Regions from separate parts of the Oribacterium sp. FC2011 genome, predicted to be linked through region 1. Evidence: a T-box and tRNA genes for the amino acid it is inferred to sense, from the RefSeq annotation. Region 1 holds a T-box; the other regions hold tRNA genes.
The links. A T-box is a leader RNA that pairs with one kind of tRNA and senses whether it is charged. The one in region 1 lies ahead of T357_RS0112045 (threonine--tRNA ligase), so its partner is inferred to be a tRNA-Thr.
Positions count from the first base shown of each region.

Region 1 (7,655 bases):
AATCTTCCACCTGAACGTGTGTGCTCACCGTCGTCGCCTGTATTCTCAGGTACCATTCCGGTTTTCGTTCAGATGTGCTTTATAATGTTACTTTTGCAGATACACAAAAGTCGCGCTTTTTAAACGCGACTTGTAATATAACATAGTATTTTATTTTGTGTCAACTTAATTTTGGAGGTATAAGTGACAACTTTGCAAGACCCGTAACAGTTCAGACGGTGGGCCGGCTTGAATCGGAAGCTTTCCGGTCAGCACATGATCTCGCCGTCCTTCTTCTCCCCTGCTGTTGCTTCTTTTGGTTTGTTCCAGGTCATGTAATTGCACTCCGGATAATTTGAACAGCTGTAGAAAATACGTCCTTTCTTGGAACGGCGTTTTACACATTCGGAACCGCAATCCGGACATATAAAGCCGGCGTATTCCACATAGGGTTTGGTGTTCATGCATTCAGGGAATCCCGGACATGCAAGGAACTTACCGTGAGGTCCGTACTTGATAACCATCCTGCGTCCGCATTTGTCGCACTCGATGTCTGTTTCTTCATCACGGATGGTGATCTTTTCAACCTCCTGATGAGCCTTTTCAACTGCCTGTGACAGATCCGGATAAAAATTCTCAACCAGGGTCTTCCAGCTGATGTTGCCGTTTGCAACAGTATCCAGAAGTGATTCCATGTTGGCAGTGAAAGCTGTATCCACAATGGTCGGAAAATTCTTCTGCATCATGTCATCTACAGCCTGTCCAAGCTCTGTGACGAAGATATTCTTCTTTTCCTTTGTGATATATCTTCTTGCCAGCAGTGTGCCGATGGTAGGAGCATAAGTAGAAGGTCTGCCGATACCGTCTTCTTCCAGTGTCTTTACAAGAGAAGCCTCTGTGTAGTGAGCAGGAGGCTGGGTAAAATGCTGTTCCTTATCAAAACTCTGGAAACTGAGTTTTTCGCCTTCCTTCATTTCCGGAAGGGATACATCCTTATCGGCCTTATCCTCTTCTGACATGTATACAGACAGGAAACCGTCAAACTTAAGCTTTGATCCGTTTAATGTAAATACATAACCCTTGGCATCAAGCTTTACGGATTCGGTGTCGTAAACTGCAGAAGTCATGCGGCTTGCGAGAAAACGCTTGTATACAAGAGTATAAAGACGGGCTTCATCTCTCTGGAGCTTTGCTTTAGCCTCTTCCGGTGTCATGTCAAGATCTGTAGGACGGATAGCTTCGTGAGCATCCTGGATCTTTACTTCCGGTTCCTGAGGCTTGCGGGCATCCTGTGAACCGCCGTTTACGTATTCCTCACCGTATTTATCGGATATGAAGATTTTTGCAGCTGCATCGGCTTCAACCGAGATACGGGTACTGTCGGTACGAAGATAGGTTATGTAACCATCCTCGTAGAGAGTCTGGGCAAGCTTCATGGTTTTGCTTGTTGCAAATCCGAGAGACTTGGCTGCCTCCTGCTGCATGGTACTTGTAGTAAAAGGCAGAGGGGCTTTCTTTCTGCGTTCGGATTTTTTGATATCGGAAATAGTGAAATCTGTTTTACCGATATGCTTTATGACATCGTCAACGGACGCTTCATCCGGCAGAGGCATTTTTTTATCTTTGCCGTAAAAGGCTGCAGTTAATTTCTTTTTGCCATGAAGAAGGTGGGCATCAAGTGACCAGTACTCTTCAGGTGTGAAGGCTGCAATTTCTGCTTCACGGTCGCAGATCATGCGAAGCGCTACAGACTGTACACGTCCTGCGGAAAGTCCCTTACGGATTTTCTTCCATAATAAGGGACTGATGGTATAACCCACCAAACGGTCTATGACTCTGCGGGCCTGCTGGGCATTAACGAGATCCATGTCAATATCTCTGGGGCTCTTGATTGCATTCTTAACCGCATTCTTTGTTATCTCGTTAAAGGTGATACGTGATATTTTGTTTCTGTTGGAAGCATCCTTATCAAGCTCGTTTTTGAGATGCCAGCTGATGGCCTCTCCCTCGCGGTCCGGGTCAGTTGCGAGATATATTTTATCGGCTTTTTTTGCTTCTTTTTTCAGCTTTGAAAGAAGCTCACCTTTACCGCGGATGGTTATGTACTTAGGTTCGTAACCATTCTCCACATCTACACCGAGAGAACTCTTCGGCATATCTATGAGATGACCCATGGTGGCATCCACGGTATAAGTTTTTCCAAGAAATTTTTTTATGGTCTTTACCTTTGCAGGAGACTCAACGATGATTAAGCTATTTGACATCTATGAATTACCTTTATATGTATTTATGTGATCAGTCGAAGTTCTCCGGAAGCTCAAGAGTATGCTCTGTATTAAGTTTCTTACAGATCTCAACGAACTTATCAAGAGGAACATTCTGAACCTGCTTGTTGGTTCCGCGGATATTGATGGAAACAGTATTCTCCTCAGCCTCCTTATCTCCGAGAACCAGGATATAAGGATCCTTAAAGTTCTTGAAGCCCTTGATCTTGGTCTTCATATTGTTGTCTGAGTAATCAGCCTCAACACGAACGCCTGCTGCTGTAAGAGCCTCTTCAACCTTCTTTGCATATTCATTGTGGTTCTCACGGATAGGAACGATACCTACCTGATATGGGTTAAGCCAGAACGGGAACATTCCCTTGAAGTTCTCGATGACAATACCGATGAAACGCTCAAGTGAACCGTAGATGGCACGATGGATAACTACAGGCATAACAGACTCACCCTGGTCATTGATGTAGGTGAGACCGAAGTTGTGAGGAAGCTGGAAGTCAAGCTGGATAGTTCCGCACTGCCATTCTCTTCCGAGGGCATCCTTGATCTGAAGGTCGATCTTAGGACCGTAGAATGCACCGTCGCCTTCATTGATCTCGAATCCGTTCTCGCCGTACTGCTCTGTAAGGATCTCCTTAAGGTCAGCTTCAGCCTGGTTCCAAACCTCGATGTCACCCATGAAGTCATCCGGACGTGTTGAAAGCTCTGCACGGTAGGTTACACCAAAGGTTGTGTAAATCTCATCTGCGATTGCAATGATATCCTTGATCTCGTCCTTGATCTGAGATTCCATTACGAATGTATGGTCATCATCCTGACGGAACTCCTGTACACGGAAAAGTCCGTTCATCTGACCTGACTTCTCCTTACGGTGAAGAACGTCGTACTCGCTGTAACGGATTGGAAGCTCCTTGTAGGAACGGTTCTTGCGCTTGAAGGTCATCATGGCATTGGGACAGTTCATGGGCTTTGCTGCCATGGTATCAAGGTTCTCACGGTTGTAAACAACGGAACCTGCCATGATCTTTACAGCCTTAGGAGCCTCTTCCTGATTCTTAAGGTTCTCGATAACGCCATTGATATCAGCGTCTGCTGCGAGGTGACCCTCGATACCGGGAACTATGAACATATTGTTGAGATAATGTGCCCAGTGTCCGCTGATGAGCCAGAGCTTCTTGTTGTTGATAAGCGGAGCTGAGATCTCTGTATATCCGTGAGCCTTCTGAAGCTCGCGGCTGTACTTAAGGAGAGTCTGATACATTACCCATCCGCGTGGGAGCCAGTATGGCATACCGGGAGCGGTCTCGTCAAACATGAAAAGCTCGAGCTGAGCACCGATCTTCTTGTGGTCGCGCTCTCTTGCTTCCTCGATCATCTTGATGTGCTGCTTGAGCTCATCCTTGTTTGGGAATGCATAGAAGTATACTCTCTGAAGCTTGTCTCTCTTCTCGTCGCCTCTCCAGTAAGCCATGGAAGCTGCGTGAAGCTCGAAGGCTGCGCTCATAAGCTCCTGTGAATTGTCTACGTGAGGTCCGCGGCAGAGGTCAACATAATCTTCGCCTGTATAGTAGATGGTAATGATTTCGTCCTCAGGAAGATCATTGATAAGCTCGGTCTTGAACTTCTGATCCTTGAAGATGTCAAGGGCTTCAGCCTTTGATACTTCCTTACGGGTCCAGTCCTCTCTTCTCTTTATGATCTCGCGCATTTTGTTTTCAATCTGCTTGAAATCCTTGTCGGTTATTGTCTTACCCTCGGGTAATGCAAAGTCATAGTAAGCTCCGTCTTCGATCTCCGGTCCGATTGCATACTGTACTTCTTTGCCGTAGATTTCGATGACAGCCTTTGCAAGGATGTGTGCAAGAGAATGACGATACACCTTTAAAATCTCTTCTTTTTCCATTTTGGTTCTCCTTTGTTTAGACAGAAAAGCTCTTTGGGGAAGCTTTTTTTATAATGAAACGTCCCAACCCATGACTGTAGTCATAGATTGGGACGATAAGTTCGCGGTTCCACCCAAATTGCTGCTGCGTTATACAACAACCACTTTTTCTGATTATAACGTGATCAACGGGTCTGATTAAAGACCTCTCGGAGGTGGTTTTCACGTTTTCTTCTGCGAAGCCTCGCACCAAACGGCTCCTCTCTGAAGCAGGCTGAAAAAGCTACTGTCCTCGTCAACGATTTAAGGCACTTCCGGTTCGGAAGTTAAAATTTAAAGACGGCACTATTCTATTGCTCTGAAAGAGTCTTGTCAATAATTTTCATTTATAACGAGATTTTTCTTCTGTAGAATCCTGTTTTCGTGCATTCGGAGAAACCTAGGATTTCAAGTTCCAGTAGGACTGCGGTCAGCTCCGGGACGGGTAGTCCGCATTTCGGGACGAGGGTGTCGAGATGGGCGGCGTCGGTTTCCAGGATGTCGTAGACAGCTTTTTGTTTTGGGCTCAGTACGGAGGTGTCTTTTTCAAGGATCAGCTGCTCGCCTTGGGTTTTCAGGTGGAGGTACTCAAGGATGTCTTCGGGGGAAGTCAGGATTTCGGCACCTTCTTTTATGAGTTGGAGACAGCCTTTTGACAGGGGGTCGGTGATGCGTCCGGGAAGGGCGAAGACTTGTTTACCCTGTTCGAGGGCGTTGTTTACGGTGATGAAGGTACCGGAGCGTTCTCTGGCCTCAATCACTATTACAATGTCGGAAAGCGCGGATATGATTCTGTTTCTGGAGGCGAATTGTTTTGGAAGCGGAGGTGAGTCCAGTGGGACTTCCGACATTATTCCGCCGCCATTTTTTAATATTTCATCGTAAAGCCGGTAGTTTCTTGCGGGATAACAGATGTTTATTCCGCAGCCGAGAACTGCATACGTGCTTCCTTTTCCGTCAAGAGCGCCCCACTGTCCTGCGCTGTCGGCTCCCAGGGCCATGCCACTGACGATGCCTACGCCCCGGGATGCAAGCACTCGGCCAAAAGTCCTCGCCACATCTATTCCGTATTCCGTTGAGGTTCTGGAACCGATGATGGCAACCGTCGGCAGGTCGTCTGGAGGCAACTGGCCTTTTATATAAAGTGTAGTCGGTGGATTTTGTATCTGGCGTAATCTCTCTGGGTATTCTCTGTCCAAAGGTGTAAGTTCCCGGATTTCATTTTTAAAATTAATGTCCTGAGCTGTCATAGGCTGAACCCCCTTTCAAGCAGTTTTTTAGATTCAATTACGGAAGTTCGACCATGCTTTGTTGTGGTACGGGGGTTTGATCCTGATGGTCCGTCGTATCCTGACGGTTTTGTGAATCCGTACTTGCTTTTAGCCCTGGAGGTTATGTTAGAGAATTTTTTTCCGCCGTTTCCCGAAGGGATCGGATGTACACATTCGGTCTCAGCAGCACCGTACAGGTGATCCTCCAGTCCCCGGTAGCTTACAGCTTCGCTCAGATGGCTAATGCTTATGTCCTCCGCTCCCTCAAGGTCCGCTATGGTTCTGGCTACTTTAAGTACCTTATGATAGGTTCTCATGGAAAGGGATTTGAGCTCAAAGATCTTTCCTATGAATCTTTTACTCTCATCATTCAACGGGCAGAACTTTTCTATATCTTTTGCACCCATGTCAGCATTAACATGAAGGTGACTGTAGTTTTTAAATCGTTCTTTCTGGATAGCCCGGGCTTTTTGAACCTGCTTCCTTAATTCTGCGGAGCTTACGGAGGCTTCAGTGCTGATAGCCTCTTCGAATGTTACGGGGGAGGCTTCGACGCAGAGGTCGATTCGTTCCAGAATGGGTTTGGATATGCCTCTCTGATAGTGCCGGATCTGGTTTTCGGTACAGTGGCATTTGTTTCTGTCCGGGTAATAACCGCAGGGACATGGATTCATGGCTGCCACCAGCATACAATCTGCCGGGTACAGGAAGCTGCCGTTCAGGCGGTTTATGACCACCTTTTTTTCTTCCAGAGGCTGTCTGAGGGCTTCTATTGAAGATTTTGAAAACAGGGGAAGCTCGTCCAGAAAAAGTACGCCCTTTGACGCCAATGCTATCTCCCCGGGCACAACGCCTGAGGGTGAGGAACCGCCAACGAGAGACGGCGTGGTAATGGTGTGATGAGGTGTTCTGAAGGGACGACGGTTCATAAGAGCTGAACCTTCGGGAAGGAGTCCTGCTATGGAATAGACTTTGGTGATTTCGATATTCTCTTCTCTTGTTAGTTCGGGAAGTATGGTAGGGATTCGTCTTGCAATCATGGTCTTGCCGGAGCCGGCGACTCCTGAAAGAAGCAGGTTATGTCCGCCTGAAGCGGCGATCAGTGCTGCTCTTACCGAAAAAGACTGGCCGTGGATATCTGAAAAATCCACATCGTAAGACTCTTCGGATTTTTGTATCATGGGTGTTTCCCTGGGATGATTTAAAAAGCTTTCTCTGCTTGCGATGATGGTGCAGAGATCAATGAGGTCCTCCACACCAAGGATATCCATCCCGGAGACTACCAGAGCTTCCTGGATATCAGCTCTGGGGACAACGGCGCCTTTTAAGCCGGCTTTTTTCATTTCTGTTACGATGGGCAGGATTCCGTTAACATGTCGTATCCTGCCGTCCAGGCCCAGTTCTCCCACAAAGCCATAATCGTCAAGGGAGAAATCATTATCCAGAAAGATTGATTTAAGAATGCCGGTGGCTATGGCAAGATCAAAATGGGTTCCATCCTTTCGCCGGTCTGCAGGCGCAAGATTTATGGTAAGCCTTTTAGGAGGAACATTTATACCGGCATTTTTGAGAGCTACCTGACAGCGGTCCAGAGCCTCTCTCACCGAGGCGGAAACATTGCCGACGATTATGGATTTTGGAAGGCCGTCGCTTTCGTCCACCTCGACAGATACAAGGAAGCCATCCATGCCGGACAGACCGGCACTGTTTATTTTTGCTAACATTTAACCTCTTTCCGAGGAATATGTTTATAACCAAAAAGAAAATATCACATAATTAGGAAAAGTGTAAGGTCTGAAAATAGACTATAACATCGTCGGGTTCCTTTTTTAAAACCGGCTGACTTCGCCGTTAAAAACTAAAATCCGATTCCTAAGGGGCACCAGGGAGTCGGATTCTGATTTTTGACGTTTTGGCTCTATGCTTTTGAAAAGGTATTTGACGGCTCTATCAAAAACTCTTTCGGTGGTTCTGCTGTCAGTGTTTTTCCTGCCAGAGGTTCCAGTACGCCACTAAGATCTTCCGGGAATTTGAGTTGCCAGGAATGCAGCAGCTGATGATCCAAAGAATACTTCTTTTTGTAATAACTGTTCACTTTTGGGTCACCATACTTAGGATCTCCGATTATGGAGTGTCCTATGGAAGAAAGGTGTGCACGGATCTGGTGAGTTTTTCCTGTTATCAGGTGAACCTTTAAAACTGTAT
Region 1 is NZ_JNJM01000014.1:4,845-12,499, reverse strand. Features, by position in the region: gene topA (type I DNA topoisomerase) at 249-2,243, opposite strand; gene T357_RS0112045 (threonine--tRNA ligase) at 2,275-4,161, opposite strand; T-box leader at 4,247-4,448, opposite strand; gene dprA (DNA-processing protein DprA) at 4,527-5,429, opposite strand; gene T357_RS0112035 (YifB family Mg chelatase-like AAA ATPase) at 5,426-7,174, opposite strand; gene T357_RS0112030 (RluA family pseudouridine synthase) at 7,369-7,655, opposite strand, start outside.

Region 2 (7,655 bases), on a different contig from region 1:
GAACTGCTTCATAAAGCCGCATGACGATTAAAAAATCGTGACAGAACAAAAAAACCGACAGATGCGTCGCACTTGCATCTGTCGGTTCTTTCATCTTATTGTCCCAAGTATTCATTTTCCGGAAGATCATCCAATGACTTGAAAGTATAACCGGCACTTTCCCATCCGGTGAGAAGCTCGTCCAGGATTGCATCATTGGTGGAGGAAGTAGCATGCAGAAGTACAATTGCTCCGGGATGGATACGCTTGTTAAGGGTTGCCAGGGCACTGCTGCGGCTTGGCTGTGCCTTATCATCATAGTCCTTGTATGCAACTGACCAAAGCATGGTCTTGTAACCCATGGCACGGGCAAGCATCAGCTGAGCCTCGGAAAACTTTCCCTCAGGTGGGCGATAATAACGGTTCATGGGATGTCCTGTCAGTGTTTCGTACTGTTCCTCTACAGTATTTACCTCTGTATAGAACAGCTCTTTTGTTGTGACAGTTGACATGTTTTTATGACTGAGCGTGTGATTACCCACTGTGAAACCGTTTTGGGCAATGCTGAGTACTATTCCGGGATCTGACCTGGTGCAGGCGCCGGTGACGAAGAAGGTGGCAGGAGCATTATGCTTCTTAAGGGTGTTCATTATAGACGCAGTGTGCCCGTTCTCATATCCAAGGTCAAAGGTCAGATAGCATACCTTTTCAGCAGTCATCTCCTTGGAATATGTGTCAAAAGCTCTGAGCCAGCTTTCATCAGCATTTCCCACAGGCGCTGAGTTTGCAACCGGGTAATAGTTTCCCCAGTCCATATTTGCTCCTCCGCCGGAAAGCTGTGAAAGATCCGCCTGTATATCTGCATCCGGCTTAACATATTTCGGTACACGGATTCCGTCTACAATAGTTACTAAACCGGTGCCAGACTCTGCTGAGGATGCGGAATCACCGGTTTCAGCCTCCCCTTGTACAGACTGTGGCATATTTTCCATCCCCTGTGTACTTACAGACTCAGAAATACCGGACGGGTTATTGATATAATCGACTCCCCTGGCTTTTACTCCCGCAAATGCCTGAACAGTCATTGATTCTGTGACTAAAAGTGTCAAAAGAATCTTCGCTGAAAATTTACTGAATCTCATATGTTACCTCCATGACTTATCATTATTTCCTGTCTTCAACTATCTTATTGATGGTCCAGACCCTGATGTTTAAGGATTCCAGTCCGGTGCCGCAATATGGGCATACTTTCGATCCGAGGCCCTTAACAGGCGCTCCGCAATTAGGACAATTATAGCCTAACATCTTTCCCTGGGTTTTCTCAGCATCCTGAACATACACAAGCTCCGTATGGAAAACAGTCTGAATCTTTCTCATCTTCCAGCCTGAATCTGACTCTTTGGAAGCATTGGCTTTGGTACCCACCTTAACTTTTCGTTCATAGCTGGCTGAAGTCTGGGCATGTATGGTGCAGGCTCCTGCTCCCCGTAAGTAACCTGAAACCACAGTCTTATAAGCATATCTGTTTTTGTATTCAAGCTTATCCTCAGAGTATGCCATCCCGGAAGAAACTTCACTATCGTTTGTTATGAGAGTCTCAACTTCTTTCATAATTACCGGGTACTCGCTAAGAAGCTCAGGAGCCCTTTCATCAATTGCCTGCATTCTGAGAACCACTGCATTCTGGATACGTGACCTCCACTCATTCCAGCTGAACTCCGGAAAGTCCTTTTCTATCCTCGGAATGTAAAGTGAATCCATTGAAGACAGTGACTTTGGTGTTGCGGATGTTTCCTCTTCGTCCGTAATGCCTTCACCGGTCACAATGGACCTTGCCAGGATTTGCAGTGCCTGTCCCATGATGGATCTTCGAAATCTCCATATCTTATAAGAAATGAAACCACCTATTATTATAAAAACCGCCAGGTTCAAAAGCGGTCCTAAAGCTGCTGAACTCAATTCCATATCACATCATCCTCACAGTAAAATCAAGAATCATATCTATCTTCTGAAAACTTCTTCCCACACTTCGGGCAGTATTCAAAATCCTCAGAAGTCTCATAAGCACAGCCATAGCAGATTTTTGTTGTAGTCTTTTCACTTTTTGCTCCTGCCCCGCGCTGTCTCAGATACAGGTCATTTGTACTGATGGAAACATTATCACCCCATTCAATGGCTTTTCCGATCTCAGGTCTGAGCTCATACAGGGATCCGCAGCAGGAGGTTTCCACGTAGTAAGTCTTCCCCCACTTAAATACAGGAATAAAAAACAAGGTTAATGTCATATAGGTCATAAAAACCTTGAATCTCCCCATCCTCCCGCATACATCACAAGTCATCTGCTGATTATATTCCAGGTCCTTGCGACCGTTATTGATTCCAAAAATAAAAAACATTATTCTCTGTCCTTCTTTAAGAAAATGTACGTTTAGAATTATAGCATATAAAGCTACAAAAAAAGCAGTCTCCCGAAGGAAACTGCATCTTTATCTTAACTTATCCGTTAACGCTGATTTTTGAGCCTGAATATCTGACACTCAGACTGAGATCTGATAGGCTCTATACAATTTACCAGTATCTTCCGATGGCAGCTATATTTTCATAGTGTATAGCACTGCTGCCTGCATCCTCAAATACCCATCCGCGTCGGCTGTTAGTAGCGTGAACAATGGAATTATCTCCGGTGTAGATGGCTACATGTCTGACACTGCCAATACTGCTGCCGTAGAAAATCAGGTCGCCGGGAAGCATCTCTGCCTCTGTTACATATTTTGGAGCGCTTGCAGCCTGTTCTCTGGAGCTTCTCGGAAGTGAGATACCGAAGGTTCTGTATACAGCCTGTGTGAATCCTGAGCAATCCGCCGGACCGCTGAGGCTGTTGCCTGTTCCATATCTTAAAACACCGACACCTACGTACTGTCTCGCAAAATTCACTATATCCTTACGTCCGGCAGTGTTTGTGCTGACCTCTGCTGAGGCATCAGACTGACCTGAGGAAGCTGTGGCACCCGGGGTCATATTCATGGCCGGTGTAGAAACGGCTGCCTCCACGGAGCCTGTGTTGGCATCGGAAGTCTCTCCTACAGCTTTACTTTGGGCTGAATCACCCAGCGAAAAAGAAAATGACGTGTTTACATCTCCCCAGTTTGAGGCCAATGTAAAAGTCCCATCAACATTGAAATAATAAGGTTCTGAAACGCCATCGTTGTTGGCGTCCATCCATGTGATATCATTATTATCTGCAAATGCCAGGCCGGATGCTGCTGTGATCATCATTACTGTGAGCACGCCGGTGACAATTTTTTTAATATTTTTCATATGACTCCTATAAAAATTTTTCCACAACGACTTTCCTAGTTTAACCTTAAAGGGTTTATATATGCAAGTAGGCGAGGTATATATTTTATTTATAGCCAAAAAAATGTCCTGATTCCTCGCATCCGGAACCAGGACCTGTCTTCGGTAATATTCACTTTACGATTTAACGGTAGCCAAAATGGTTTGATTGGCAATACTGCTGTCACAAGAGAATATCGAGCTACTGACCGGACTTGAACCGGTGACCTTCTGATTACGAATCAGATGCACTACCGACTGTGCTACAGTAGCCAACCCGGGCAGAAACGGTTTTCTGCCCTTCGTTTTTCATGCCACATAAGTTTACCGATTTTAAAAGGGGTTGTCAACCAATGATGGCATTCTCACATAAAGAAAAATCTTCACTGATATAACAGTCAGCCCCGTCCCCATTGTAGCTGTCTGCTGCTCACCGGTAGTTACTGTCACATGAGAATTATTGCGATGCAGTTACTGTACCATCTTCGCCAATGGAGATTCCTGTACTAATGCTCTCAATGTAGGAATAAAGTTCCGCCTTGTCTGCTGAATCCGACAGGGTTCTTGTATATCCTGCCGAGGATTTTCCGGGAATAAGCTGCAGCTTCAGGTCTTCCGCACCTTCCATGGTCTCATCGACAGTCACCTTAAGAAGTGCCGTCCTCGGTATGGAACTTCCGAATACAAAGTTTCCAAGGCTGTATACGATAGGAACATCTTTATAAAACTCAATTCCCTGGAGAACATGAGGGTGAGCTCCCACAACAAGATCAGCACCGGCGTCCACTATATCATGGGCCAATGTCGTCTGAATCTCATTAGGCATCTCCTTACTTTCTTCTCCCCAGTGAATATAAACCACAACAAGATCAGCCTGCTCTTTAGCCTGCCCAATCTCTTCAATCAGGTTTGATGGGTCGTAGGCTGACAGAAGCCCCGGTGATGTTTTACCTGCTTCCCATTCCCCTACCGGCATAACTCTGGTTGCTCCGATAAAAGCAATCTTCCTGCCCTTAATGTTTACCATGACAGGCTCTGATGCCTCTTCTATATTCTCTCCGGCTCCCACATGACTGATCCCGGCTTTATCCAAAGTATCAAGAGTATCCAGAAGGGCATCCGTTCCAAAATCCAGAGTATGATTATTGGCCAGGGTAACAAGATTGATACCCATTTCCTTAAACATGTCCACTTTTGAAGGGTCAACCTCAAAGGTGTACTGCTTATCCTCTGCCGGAGTTCCTCTGTTACTGAACGGAAATTCTTCATTGACAACAAAGTAATCTGCCGACTTTATTTCATCAAGGTATGCCTGAGAAACCACTCCCGTAATATTTCCGGAAGCCTGATATGCTTCCATTACATGGTCACTGAGGTACACATCTCCGGAAAACATAAGTTCCACAGGTTGAAATTCAGCCGCTCCTATGGCTCCGGCTTCCTCAGTCATAACAGGATTTTCCACAAAAACGGCGCCGCTTTCATTAACATGAGTTGTGGTTTCTTCTGTTAATGTCTCAGGCTCAGATGATTCCTCTGCAGCAGCCTCTGTGGATTCTGTTAAAATTTCTCCTTCAGCATTCGCCGTTTCATCACCTTTATTTTTGTCTGCAGCGGCACTTTGAAGCTGAAGCATAACCGATCTTACTTTGTCCCCCGACTGAGGTTTCAGGGTAATCACTGTGATCATAATGATCTCATATATCACAAGGAACAAACCTATTGCCAGGAAAAGCAGTTTCCACCGGCTTCTCCCCTTAAGTCTTTCTTCCTCTTCATCTTCTTCCAAATAAGGTCTTACATCGCTGAATCTTTCTTCTGTTTCTCTTCTTTCCCGGCTTTGCAGGATTCTTTCGGAACGTGAACCTGAATAGTTGCTCTGTCTGGTATTTAAAAATACTCTGGTTCTCTCAGAATCAACAACTGAATCACTGCCGGAACCATGATTTAAACTGCTTTTTGAATTATCGCCTGCATGTACCCCGGTTTTTTCAAATAAATATTTCCCGGTCTTATCCTTTGTCAGGTCTTCTCCGAAGATCAGATCAACTTCTTTATTCTCAATGTTATTACTCTTAACTGTCCTGTCTCTCTTATCTGGGTTTTTCCTCTTATTTATCCTTTTTCCATCGGATTTTCTACGGCTCCTGCCGAAATCCGAACGATCAACCTTCTCAATACTATAGTCACCGCTTTTATCTATTCCCAGAGTTTTTCCGATACTCTCTACTTTTATCTGTCTCCCGGGTCCTGTATATTCAGAACTTTCCCCGTAATAGTCTGATTCCAGAAACCTTTCAACTTCCCCTTCAGACAGTAATACTCTTTTAGGATACTTCACTGTCCTTTTTACGTGCCCCGTCTTTTTTATCTGGCCCGTCTTTTTTATGCGATCCGTCTTTTTTACCCGGCCCGCATTTTTATCTCTTTCCCCAATATTTCTCTCAGCCCTTGGTCCTTTGTAGTTTGACCTAAGGTGATCATTCCCCGATTGCTCTCTCAAAGCTTACCTCTTAAGATTATTAGTTTTTTCAATGGTATGGACCATTGCTCAGCGCTCCATATTATTCCCCTAAGCGCAGTTAAAGTCCATCTTCCACTTGTTATCCTCAAGTTCGGAAGATGGACTTTAAACTTATACCATCATATCTTCAATTATTCAAGTTCAAATGCACCTGTATACAACTGATAGTAATTTCCCTTTGCAGCTATCAGCTCATCATGAGAACCTCTCTCGATGATATTACCGTGATCGAGAACCATGATGACATCTGAATTCTGGACAGTGCTTAGTCTGTGGGCAATGACAAATACCGTACGTCCTGCCATAAGGGCATCCATACCTCTCTGAACTATTGCCTCTGTATGTGTGTCGATGGATGAGGTAGCCTCGTCCATGATCATAACAGGAGGATCTGCAACTGCTGCTCTTGCGATTGAAATGAGCTGTCTCTGTCCCTGGGACAGGTTTGAACCATTGGACAGGAGCTTCGTGTTATAGCCCTCAGGAAGTCTCTGTATAAAATCATCGGCTCCCGCAAGTCTTGCCGCAGCCATACACTCCTCATCTGTGGCATCAAGCTTTCCGTAACGGATATTATCCATAACAGTTCCCGTGAAAAGCACAGTGTCCTGAAGGATGATTCCGAGGGAATGTCTGAGATCCGCCTTCTTTATCTTCTTAATGTCGATACCGTCATAGGTGATGGTACCTTCCTGTATCTCATAGAAACGGTTGATAAGGTTTGTAATGGTGGTTTTTCCTGCACCGGTGGCACCAACAAATGCAACCTTCTGTCCCGGACGGGCGAAAACATTAACCTTGTGAAGAACTGAGTGTTTTCCGTCATAGGAGAAATCCACGTCCTTGAGAACTACGTCTCCTGCCAGCTTTCTGTACTCAAAACTGCCATCCTCTTTAGCACGTTTCCATGCCCACATTCCCGTAGACTCCGAAGTTTCTGATATCTGACCGTTTTCCTCTTTGCAGCTTACAAGAGTCACGTAACCCTCATCCTCTTCCGGCATTTCATCCATAAGAGCAAATATACGTCCTGCTCCCGCAAGTCCCATTACTATAGCATTGATCTGCTGTGATATACCGCCTATCTGACCTGCAAACTGCTTTTCCATTCCAAGGAAAGGAACGGTAATGCTTATGCCCAGAGCAATTCCGCTAAAGCTTAAGTTCGGCACCTTGAGAAAAAGCAAAAGCCCGCCGGCGAAAGCCAGAATAACATACATGATGTTTCCGATATTTCCAAGGATCGGCATCAGGGTATTGGCATATTTATTGGCCTTTTCCGCAACCCTGAAGAGCTCATCATTTACCTTATCGAAGTCCGCTTTAGCAGCCTCTTCATGGTTAAAGACCTTGATGACCTTCTGTCCGTTCATCATCTCCTGGATGAAGCCCTCGGTTTTTCCAAGTTCTGCCTGCTGCTTCATGAAGTATTTTCCTGAGCCTCCGCCCACCTTCTTTACTACCTTTGTCATGACGAAAACGCCGCCAACAACGATGATTGTAAGCCAGATGCTGTAGTACATCATAAGGCAGAAAATAGTGATAACAGAGATGGCAGAAACCATAAGCTGAGGAATTGACTGTGATATGAGCTGTCTCAAAGTATCAACGTCATTGGTGTAGTAAGACATGATATCTCCATGCTCATGACTGTCAAAATATCTTATGGGAAGATCCTGCATTTCGTCAAAAAGCTTAACACGGAGCTTCTTGAGAGAACCCTGTGTAATGATGGCCATGCACTGGTTGTAGACAAAACCTGCAAGGAGTGAAATTGTATAGAGAACCGCCAATGTTGCCACAAGACCAAGAATCT
Region 2 is NZ_JNJM01000022.1:2,508-10,162, reverse strand. Features, by position in the region: gene T357_RS0114825 (polysaccharide deacetylase family protein) at 96-1,121, opposite strand; gene T357_RS0114820 (zinc ribbon domain-containing protein) at 1,144-1,944, opposite strand; gene T357_RS0114815 (zinc ribbon domain-containing protein) at 1,968-2,375, opposite strand; gene T357_RS20495 (C40 family peptidase) at 2,548-3,297, opposite strand; tRNA gene T357_RS0114805 (tRNA-Thr) at 3,516-3,588, opposite strand; gene T357_RS21280 (CapA family protein) at 3,773-5,656, opposite strand; gene T357_RS0114795 (ABC transporter ATP-binding protein) at 5,971-7,655, opposite strand, start outside.
Region 2: it encodes a tRNA-Thr, which carries the amino acid that the T-box ahead of T357_RS0112045 (threonine--tRNA ligase) is inferred to sense. The anticodon was not compared.

Region 3 (7,655 bases), on a different contig from region 1:
ACAGCCGAAAGCTTCGGAATGCCTCAGGGTGTATTTATCTATAAGTTCATCGAAGGCTCAACAGCTCAGAACGAAGGACTTCAGGAAAAAGACATTATCACCGCAATGAATGGTCAGGGAGTAACGAACTTTACAGATCTATCTTCAATCCTTGCAAAATATCGTGTGGGTGAAACAGTAACTCTCACTATTCAGAGACCTAACGGTGACAAGTATGACGAGCTTAATGTTAACGTAGTTCTGGGCCAGTCACCATCCTCAAATAATGCTTCCTCTGACGGACAGAAGGAGAGTATCGATCCTTTCGCAAGAAACAACGGTGAGTCAGGAAATGATGGCAGTAGCCAGAATTCCGAAAACTACTCTATGGACTCCGATGAGTTTTGGAGAACCTTTGAAGAGTTCTTCAATGAGTATCAGTAATAATAAGTAATCTACAGCCGGAGGGCATCAATTGAAAAACGAGTCGCTGTGACAAGTTTTTCAATTGATGTCCTCCGGCTTTGTCTTGTTTATTATTGACGCAAAACCGCTTAAATACTAAAATAAACTTCATGTAGCCTGCGGGGAGATTCGCTTTATAAGCGTAAAACCGTGCCTTGGAGGCAAAGGAGATATTATGAAGATTTTTAATTCGATGTCACGCATGAAGGAAGAATTTAAACCCATAGAGCCGGGAAAGATCCGCATGTACGTCTGCGGCCCTACGGTTTACAATTTCATTCATATCGGAAACGCCCGTCCCATGATCGTCTTTGATACCTTCAGAAGATATATGGAATATCAGGGTTATAAGGTGACCTACGTTTCCAACTACACTGATGTAGATGACAAGATTATAAAAGAGGCTAATGAAGAGGGCGTTGAGTGCTCCGACATTACCAAAAGATATATAGCAGAAGTTGAGAAGGATATGGCTGACTTAAATATCGAGGAGGCTATCCATCCCCGTGCCACAGAAGAGATTCAGGGCATGATCGACCTTATCGATACTCTTGTTAAAAAGGACAGTGCCTATGTTGCAAAGGACGGAACCGTTTACTTCGATACAACATCATTTAAGGATTACGGCGAACTCAGCCACAAAAACATTGACGAGCTTCAGTCAGGTTTCCGTGATCTGAAGGTTTCCGGCGAGGACGGCAAGAGAACTTCAACAGACTTCGTTCTCTGGAAGCCAAAGAAGATGGGAGAGCCTTACTGGGAGTCACCATGGTGCGAAGGCCGTCCGGGCTGGCACACAGAATGCTGCGTTATGGCTCCCAAGTACTGTGGTGGACGTCTTGACATCCATGCCGGCGGCGAGGACCTTATTTTCCCTCATCATGAGAATGAAATCGCCCAGTATGAGGTGGCTCACGGCGAAAAATTCGCAAATTACTGGATGCACAATGCATTCATAAACATTAACAACCAGAAGATGTCCAAGTCCCTGGGCAACTTCTTCACGGTCAGAGACATTACTTCACAGTATGATCCACGTGTTCTCAGATTCTACATGCTGAGCGCACACTATCGTAATCCGCTTAACTTCTCAAGGGATCTTATGGACAGCGCCAAGACTTCTCTCGAGCGTATACAGACTGCCATCGAGCGTCTCCGTGAGCTTAGCGCAAAGTTAACCGGCAGCGACATGACCGCAGCCGAGCTTGAGACAGTAAAGAGCGTGGACGCACAGCAGGATATGTTCAACCAGAAGATGGATGATGATCTCAATACTGCCGATGCCATCACAGCCATCTTTGAGCTTGTAAAGATTGCCAATGTTTCTGTCACAGAAGAAAGCACCAAGACATTTGCAGACTACGTACTCGAGAAAATTGAGCTCCTTATGAGCGTTCTCGGAATCAAGACAGTGGTAGCAAAGGATGATCTGGATTCAGATGTTGAAAAGCTCATCGAAGAGCGCCAGGCTGCACGTAAGGCTAAGGATTTTGCAAAGGCTGATGAAATAAGAGATAAGCTTCTCGAAATGGGCATCGTTCTCAAGGATACCCGTGAGGGCGTTAAGTGGAGCAGAGCATAATGTCCATGACAGAATCTTTTATCAAACTTTACAAAGAAAAACTTGATCTTAAGGCGGTGGATGTCCAAACAACATCCCCGCTTATTCTTGCGTATATCGGGGACTGCATCTATGATTTCGCAGTCAGGGAGTATGTGGTCACCCATTTCCCCGGTTCCATCAATGCCATCAACCGGAAGAAAACCGAATTTGTTTGCGCCCATGCCCAGTCAGAGATTATGGGGTACATAATCGCAAAAGAAATACTGACTCCGGAAGAAATGTCTATCTACAGACGAGGCAGGAACCAGAAGTCCGTAACCCACAGTAAGAACAGCTCCATCCAGGAGTACCGTCGCGCCACAGGTTTTGAGGCCCTTATCGGGTATCTGTATCTGACAGAACAGTACGAACGCCTGCTGGAGATTGAAGCCATGGGCATCCATCATCTCCGGGAATTGCATGACAAATACGGGAAGATTAAACATGCTGAAAAGACAGAGATTTCCGAGCCTGATAATGTTTCCGAAGAATCTTAAAGTTGTCAAATTGGTTGGGCTTGGTATTTTACCAACAAATATTCAAACCAACATATAAATTATTAACTTTTGAAAGGTCTATATATGAGAGACGAACAATTTACCATCATCGGCAGAAATCCGGTTATCGAAGCCTTCCGTGCAGGAAAGACAGTTGACCGCCTGTTCCTGCAGGATGGTGTTCATGACGGTCCTGTTTCCACCATCATAAGAGAAGCAAAGAAAGCCGGTATCAAGCCGGAATTCGTTAAAAAGGAAAGACTCGATGAGATTGCCGGTCAGGGTTCACACCAGGGTGCCATAGCTTATCTTGCAGCTTTCCACTACAGCACAGTTGAGGAAATACTTGACTATGCCAGGGAGAAAAATGAAAGCCCGTTTCTTTTTATTCTGGACGGAATAGAAGATCCTCACAATCTCGGTGCCATGATCCGTACGGCTAATCTTGCAGGCGCACACGGCGTAATCATTCGCGAAAGACGTGCTGTGGGACTCACCTCAACAGTTGCCAAAACTTCAGCCGGTGCCCTGGAATACACAAAGGTTGCCAAGGTTACAAATATCGGTCAGACCATCGAAGATCTGAAAAAGGAAGGACTTTGGTTTGTTTGTGCCGATATGGATGGCGAGCAGATGTATAAGCTGAACCTGAAAGGTGCCATCGGTCTCGTTATCGGAAATGAAGGAGAGGGCGTATCACGACTCGTAAAGGAGAAGTGTGACATGGTAGCCTCCATTCCTATGTTCGGAAACATTGATTCCCTCAATGCTTCTGTGGCCTGCGGTGTTCTGGCCTATGAGATTGTGCGTCAGAGACTTAACGGATAAGGTATAAGATACCAAGCATAATAGGAGCTATAAAAGCCGGGTATGTTTCCCGGCTTTTATTTTGCGAAAAAAAAGGGTATTCTAGGGGAGACATTTATTTTATTCCGGAGAATTTACGGAAACTCTCCGGAAGTTAACAGCGGAAAGTGATTTATCATGGAAATATCAGGTAAAACCAAAATGATCTGCCTCCTGGGCAGTCCTGTAGCTCACAGCCTTTCTCCTGCTATGCATAACGAAGGCTTTAAGCAGCTTGACCTTGACTACTGCTACCTTGCATTTGATGTAAAAGAGGGGGAGCTCAGCGGCGTTCTTGACAGTTTCAAGAAGATGGGAGTGAGAGGCTTTAACCTCACCATGCCCCTTAAAACAGAAGCGGTATCCCTTTGCGACAGACTGAGTACAGCCGCAAAGATTGCTGAAAGCGTAAATACCGTGGTCATTGAGGATGACGGAACCGTCACAGGACACACCACCGACGGAATCGGTTTTACGGAGTCAGCGAGACAGGCCGGGGTCGATTACATTGGCAAAAAAATCACCCTGCTGGGAACAGGCGGCGCCGGAATCGCGGTACTTACCCAGCTTGCACTTGACGGTGCCGGTGAGATTTCTGTTTTCGAACGCGCCGGAAGCAGATTTAAAGACAGAACAGCGTCAACCATCAGAAAGATACATGAGTCTACTTCCTGCAAGGTCACGGTCTATGATTACGAGGATGATGTGATGAAACGGGAGATTTCTGAATCTGTGCTCCTCATCAATGCTACAAACGTTGGTATGGCACCGAATCCGGAAGGAAATCTCATAAAGGATGCTTCCTGGCTTACGGACAGAGCCTCCGGAATGAATGAGAAACTTACGGTTTCCGATGTCATATACAACCCACGGAAAACAAAGCTTCTTGAAATGGCAGAGGAGTGTGGACTCAATGCTTTTAACGGCATGTACATGCTACTTTACCAAGGGGCTGCTGCCTTCGAGCTCTGGACCGGAAAGAAGATGCCGGTGGAGATCGTGAAGGAAAAATACTTTGATATATGACTTAGGCGAGGAAAACTATTAGTAACAGCTCCACCAAGGCATGACTATAATATTGTTGCCTTAGGATTGACTGCATTCTCGAAAAACAGCAAAGTAAGTCAACCGGAGAAACGGGATCATCTTTAAAATCTAAATAAACTTTGATTTTTATTAAATATGTTGATTGAACGATTACAACTTTTACACTAATTTTTCTTCATTAAGCATAATTTTATCTAAAACAGGAGGAAACCAAAGTGACAAACCCTCAGACCCTCGAAAAACTGAAGAAAAAGAACATTGCCCTCATCGGCTTTATGGGAGCAGGAAAATCCACGGTTTCCTCTTGCCTTAAAGACATGCTTGGAATGACAGAAGTGGACACTGATGCGGAAATTGTCCGTTGTGAAGGCATGCCCATAAAGGAAATCTTCGAAAAGCACGGTGAAGACTATTTCAGAAAATGCGAGAGCGAGGTCATCCTTGACCTCCAGAAATCAAGCGGCATCATCATTTCCTGCGGAGGCGGAGCGGTTCTTCGTGAAGAAAACGTCACAAACCTGAAAAAGGGAAGCATCATAGTTCTTCTTACCGCAACCCCCGAAACCACCCTCGAAAGAGTTAAGGATTCAGGCGATCGCCCAATCCTCAACGGCAACATGAATGTTGATTTCATCCGGAGCCTGCAGGAGAAGAGAAGTGCAAAGTACGAAGCTGCTGCGGATATCATCATCTCAACAGACGGAAAGACCGTTCAGGAGATCTGCGAGGAATTGGTGCAGGCTGTTGTGAAACCCTGACGATCCAGCCGGCAATGGTTCGCGAAGAGCTTGGTCGGCTCTTTTCCCCACCATCCGGAGTTATTGGAACCACTGATTGACCTTAAAACTCAGAATTCAGAATATAAGTCAATGTAACCTGCCATTTAGGATGACCTAAATCCTGATTGCCTGAAATTGAGTCAATGTAACCTGCCATTCAGGATGACCTAAATCCTGATTGCCTGAAATTGAGTCATTATAACCTGCCATTTAGGATGACTCAAATCCTGATTACCTGAAATTGAGTCAATGTAACCTGCCATTCAGGATGACCCAAATCCTGATTACCTGAAATTGAGTCATTGTAACCTGCCATTCAGGATGACCTAAATGCTGATTACCTGAAATTGAGTCAATGTAACCTGCCATTCAGGATGACCCAAATCCAGATTACCTGAAATAAAGTCAATATAACCTGCCATTCAGGATGACTCAAATGCTGGTAACCGGAATATGGGTCAATGTAATGCCTTGTTCACTGCGAAAATATGGCATACCGGCTGAACTGTTTCGGTCCACCGGCTGAACTTTATCAATTTTTCAACTGTATATTGACATTGACATGTCCTTATGCTAAATTTAGTAGGTTCTCACATGAGAGAGCAAATGCTGGTATAGCACAGTCGGTAGTGCGTCGCATTGGTAGTGCGGAGGTCACCGGTCCGATTCCGGTTACCAGCTTTTTTATTGCATAAAGCCCGATCGCAAACCAAATGCGACCGGGCTTTTGTATTTCTACGATACTCATCCGAAAAATCACTTTTCCAATGCCTTCTCGTCCCATACCGGGACATCTACCCCTACTACAGCTGAGGTAAACTGTGTACCATCCTTCGCTTTGAAGTGTTCCTAGGCCTTTTTAATGAAGTATTATTTTGTATGCAAATGATCTATATCTCAACACGTTCCTTAAAATCCCATAGAAACCCACTATTTAAACCGTTATAATCATATATGGCATTGCCTAAAATTAACGAAAGAGAGCTTTACCAATGAATAAACAACAACTTGCAGCAAAGATATGGGCATCCGCAAACGAAATGCGTTCAAAAATAGAAGCCAACGAATATAAGGACTATATTCTTGGCTTTATCTTTTATAAATACCTTTCGGACAAAGAAGAGCAGTGGCTCTACGAAAGAGGCTATGATGCTGATAGCATTAAAGATTATGTAAATGAAGAAGCTGAAGATCAGTATTCCAGCAAATCCAGTGCACAACAAAGCCTCGGTTACTTTATAGCTTACAAGGATCTTTTCTCAACCTGGATACATATGGGATCGGATTTCTCTGTTGATAATGTCAGGACCGGTCTTTCATCATTTAACCGTCTGATCTCACCATCCCACAAGAAGGTTTTCGAGGGAATATTCAACACTTTGGAAACCGGTCTGTCAAAGCTCGGTGAAAATACAAAGTCCCAGACTAAATCGGTCAGTGACCTGATTCAGCTTATAAACGACATCCCTATGAACGGTAAACAGGACTATGACGTTCTTGGCTTCATATACGAGTATCTTATTTCAAACTTCGCAGCAAACGCCGGCAAAAAAGCCGGAGAGTTCTATACTCCCCACGAAGTTTCTCTTTTGATGTCTGAAATTATTGCAGATTACCTGAAGGGCAGAACTGAAATCAAGATTTATGACCCCACGTCAGGTTCAGGAAGCCTCTTGATTAACATCGGTAAGACCGCATCAAAGTATATCGAGGATCCAAATCGAATAAGATATTACGCTCAGGAGTTGAAGGCCAATACTTATAACCTTACAAGAATGAACCTCGTTATGCGGGGTATCCTTCCTGACAACATTGTCACAAGAAATGGTGACACTTTGGAAGAAGACTGGCCTTACTTCGACGAATCTGATCCCCAGGGAACTTATGAACCACTTTATGTTGATGCAGTGGTCTCAAATCCTCCATACTCTCAAAGGTGGGATCCTTCAGGAAAAGAAAACGACGCCAGATATGCAAGATACGGTGTTGCGCCTAAATCCAAAGCAGACTATGCTTTCCTGCTTCACGACCTGTATCACCTTCAGCCGGATGGAATCATGACCATCGTTCTTCCTCACGGTGTTCTTTTCCGAGGCGGTGAAGAAGGTGCTATAAGAAAGAATCTGATAGAGCAGAATAACATTGACGCTATCATTGGACTTCCTGCCAATATCTTCTTCGGAACCGGAATACCTACCATCATCATGGTTCTCAGGCAGAAAAGAGAAAACACCGACGTTCTTATCATTGATGCTTCGAAGAACTTTACAAAGGAAGGTAAAAATAACAAACTTAGGGCTTCCGATATACGAAGAATCGTTGATGCAGTAAAGGAACGTAAGTCCATCGATAAATATTCCAAGGTTGTAAGCCGTGAAGAAATCCGTGCCAATGACTATAACCTTAACATCCCTCGTTATGTCGATTCTTCTGAGGCTG
Region 3 is NZ_JNJM01000017.1:78,859-86,513, forward strand. Features, by position in the region: gene T357_RS0113815 (S1C family serine protease) at 1-423, shown strand, start outside; gene cysS (cysteine--tRNA ligase) at 620-2,026, shown strand; gene T357_RS0113825 (Mini-ribonuclease 3) at 2,026-2,544, shown strand; gene rlmB (23S rRNA (guanosine(2251)-2'-O)-methyltransferase RlmB) at 2,629-3,372, shown strand; gene aroE (shikimate dehydrogenase) at 3,529-4,416, shown strand; gene T357_RS0113845 (shikimate kinase) at 4,653-5,195, shown strand; tRNA gene T357_RS0113850 (tRNA-Thr) at 5,825-5,897, shown strand; gene T357_RS0113855 (type I restriction-modification system subunit M) at 6,209-7,655, shown strand, end outside.
Region 3: it encodes a tRNA-Thr, which carries the amino acid that the T-box ahead of T357_RS0112045 (threonine--tRNA ligase) is inferred to sense. The anticodon was not compared.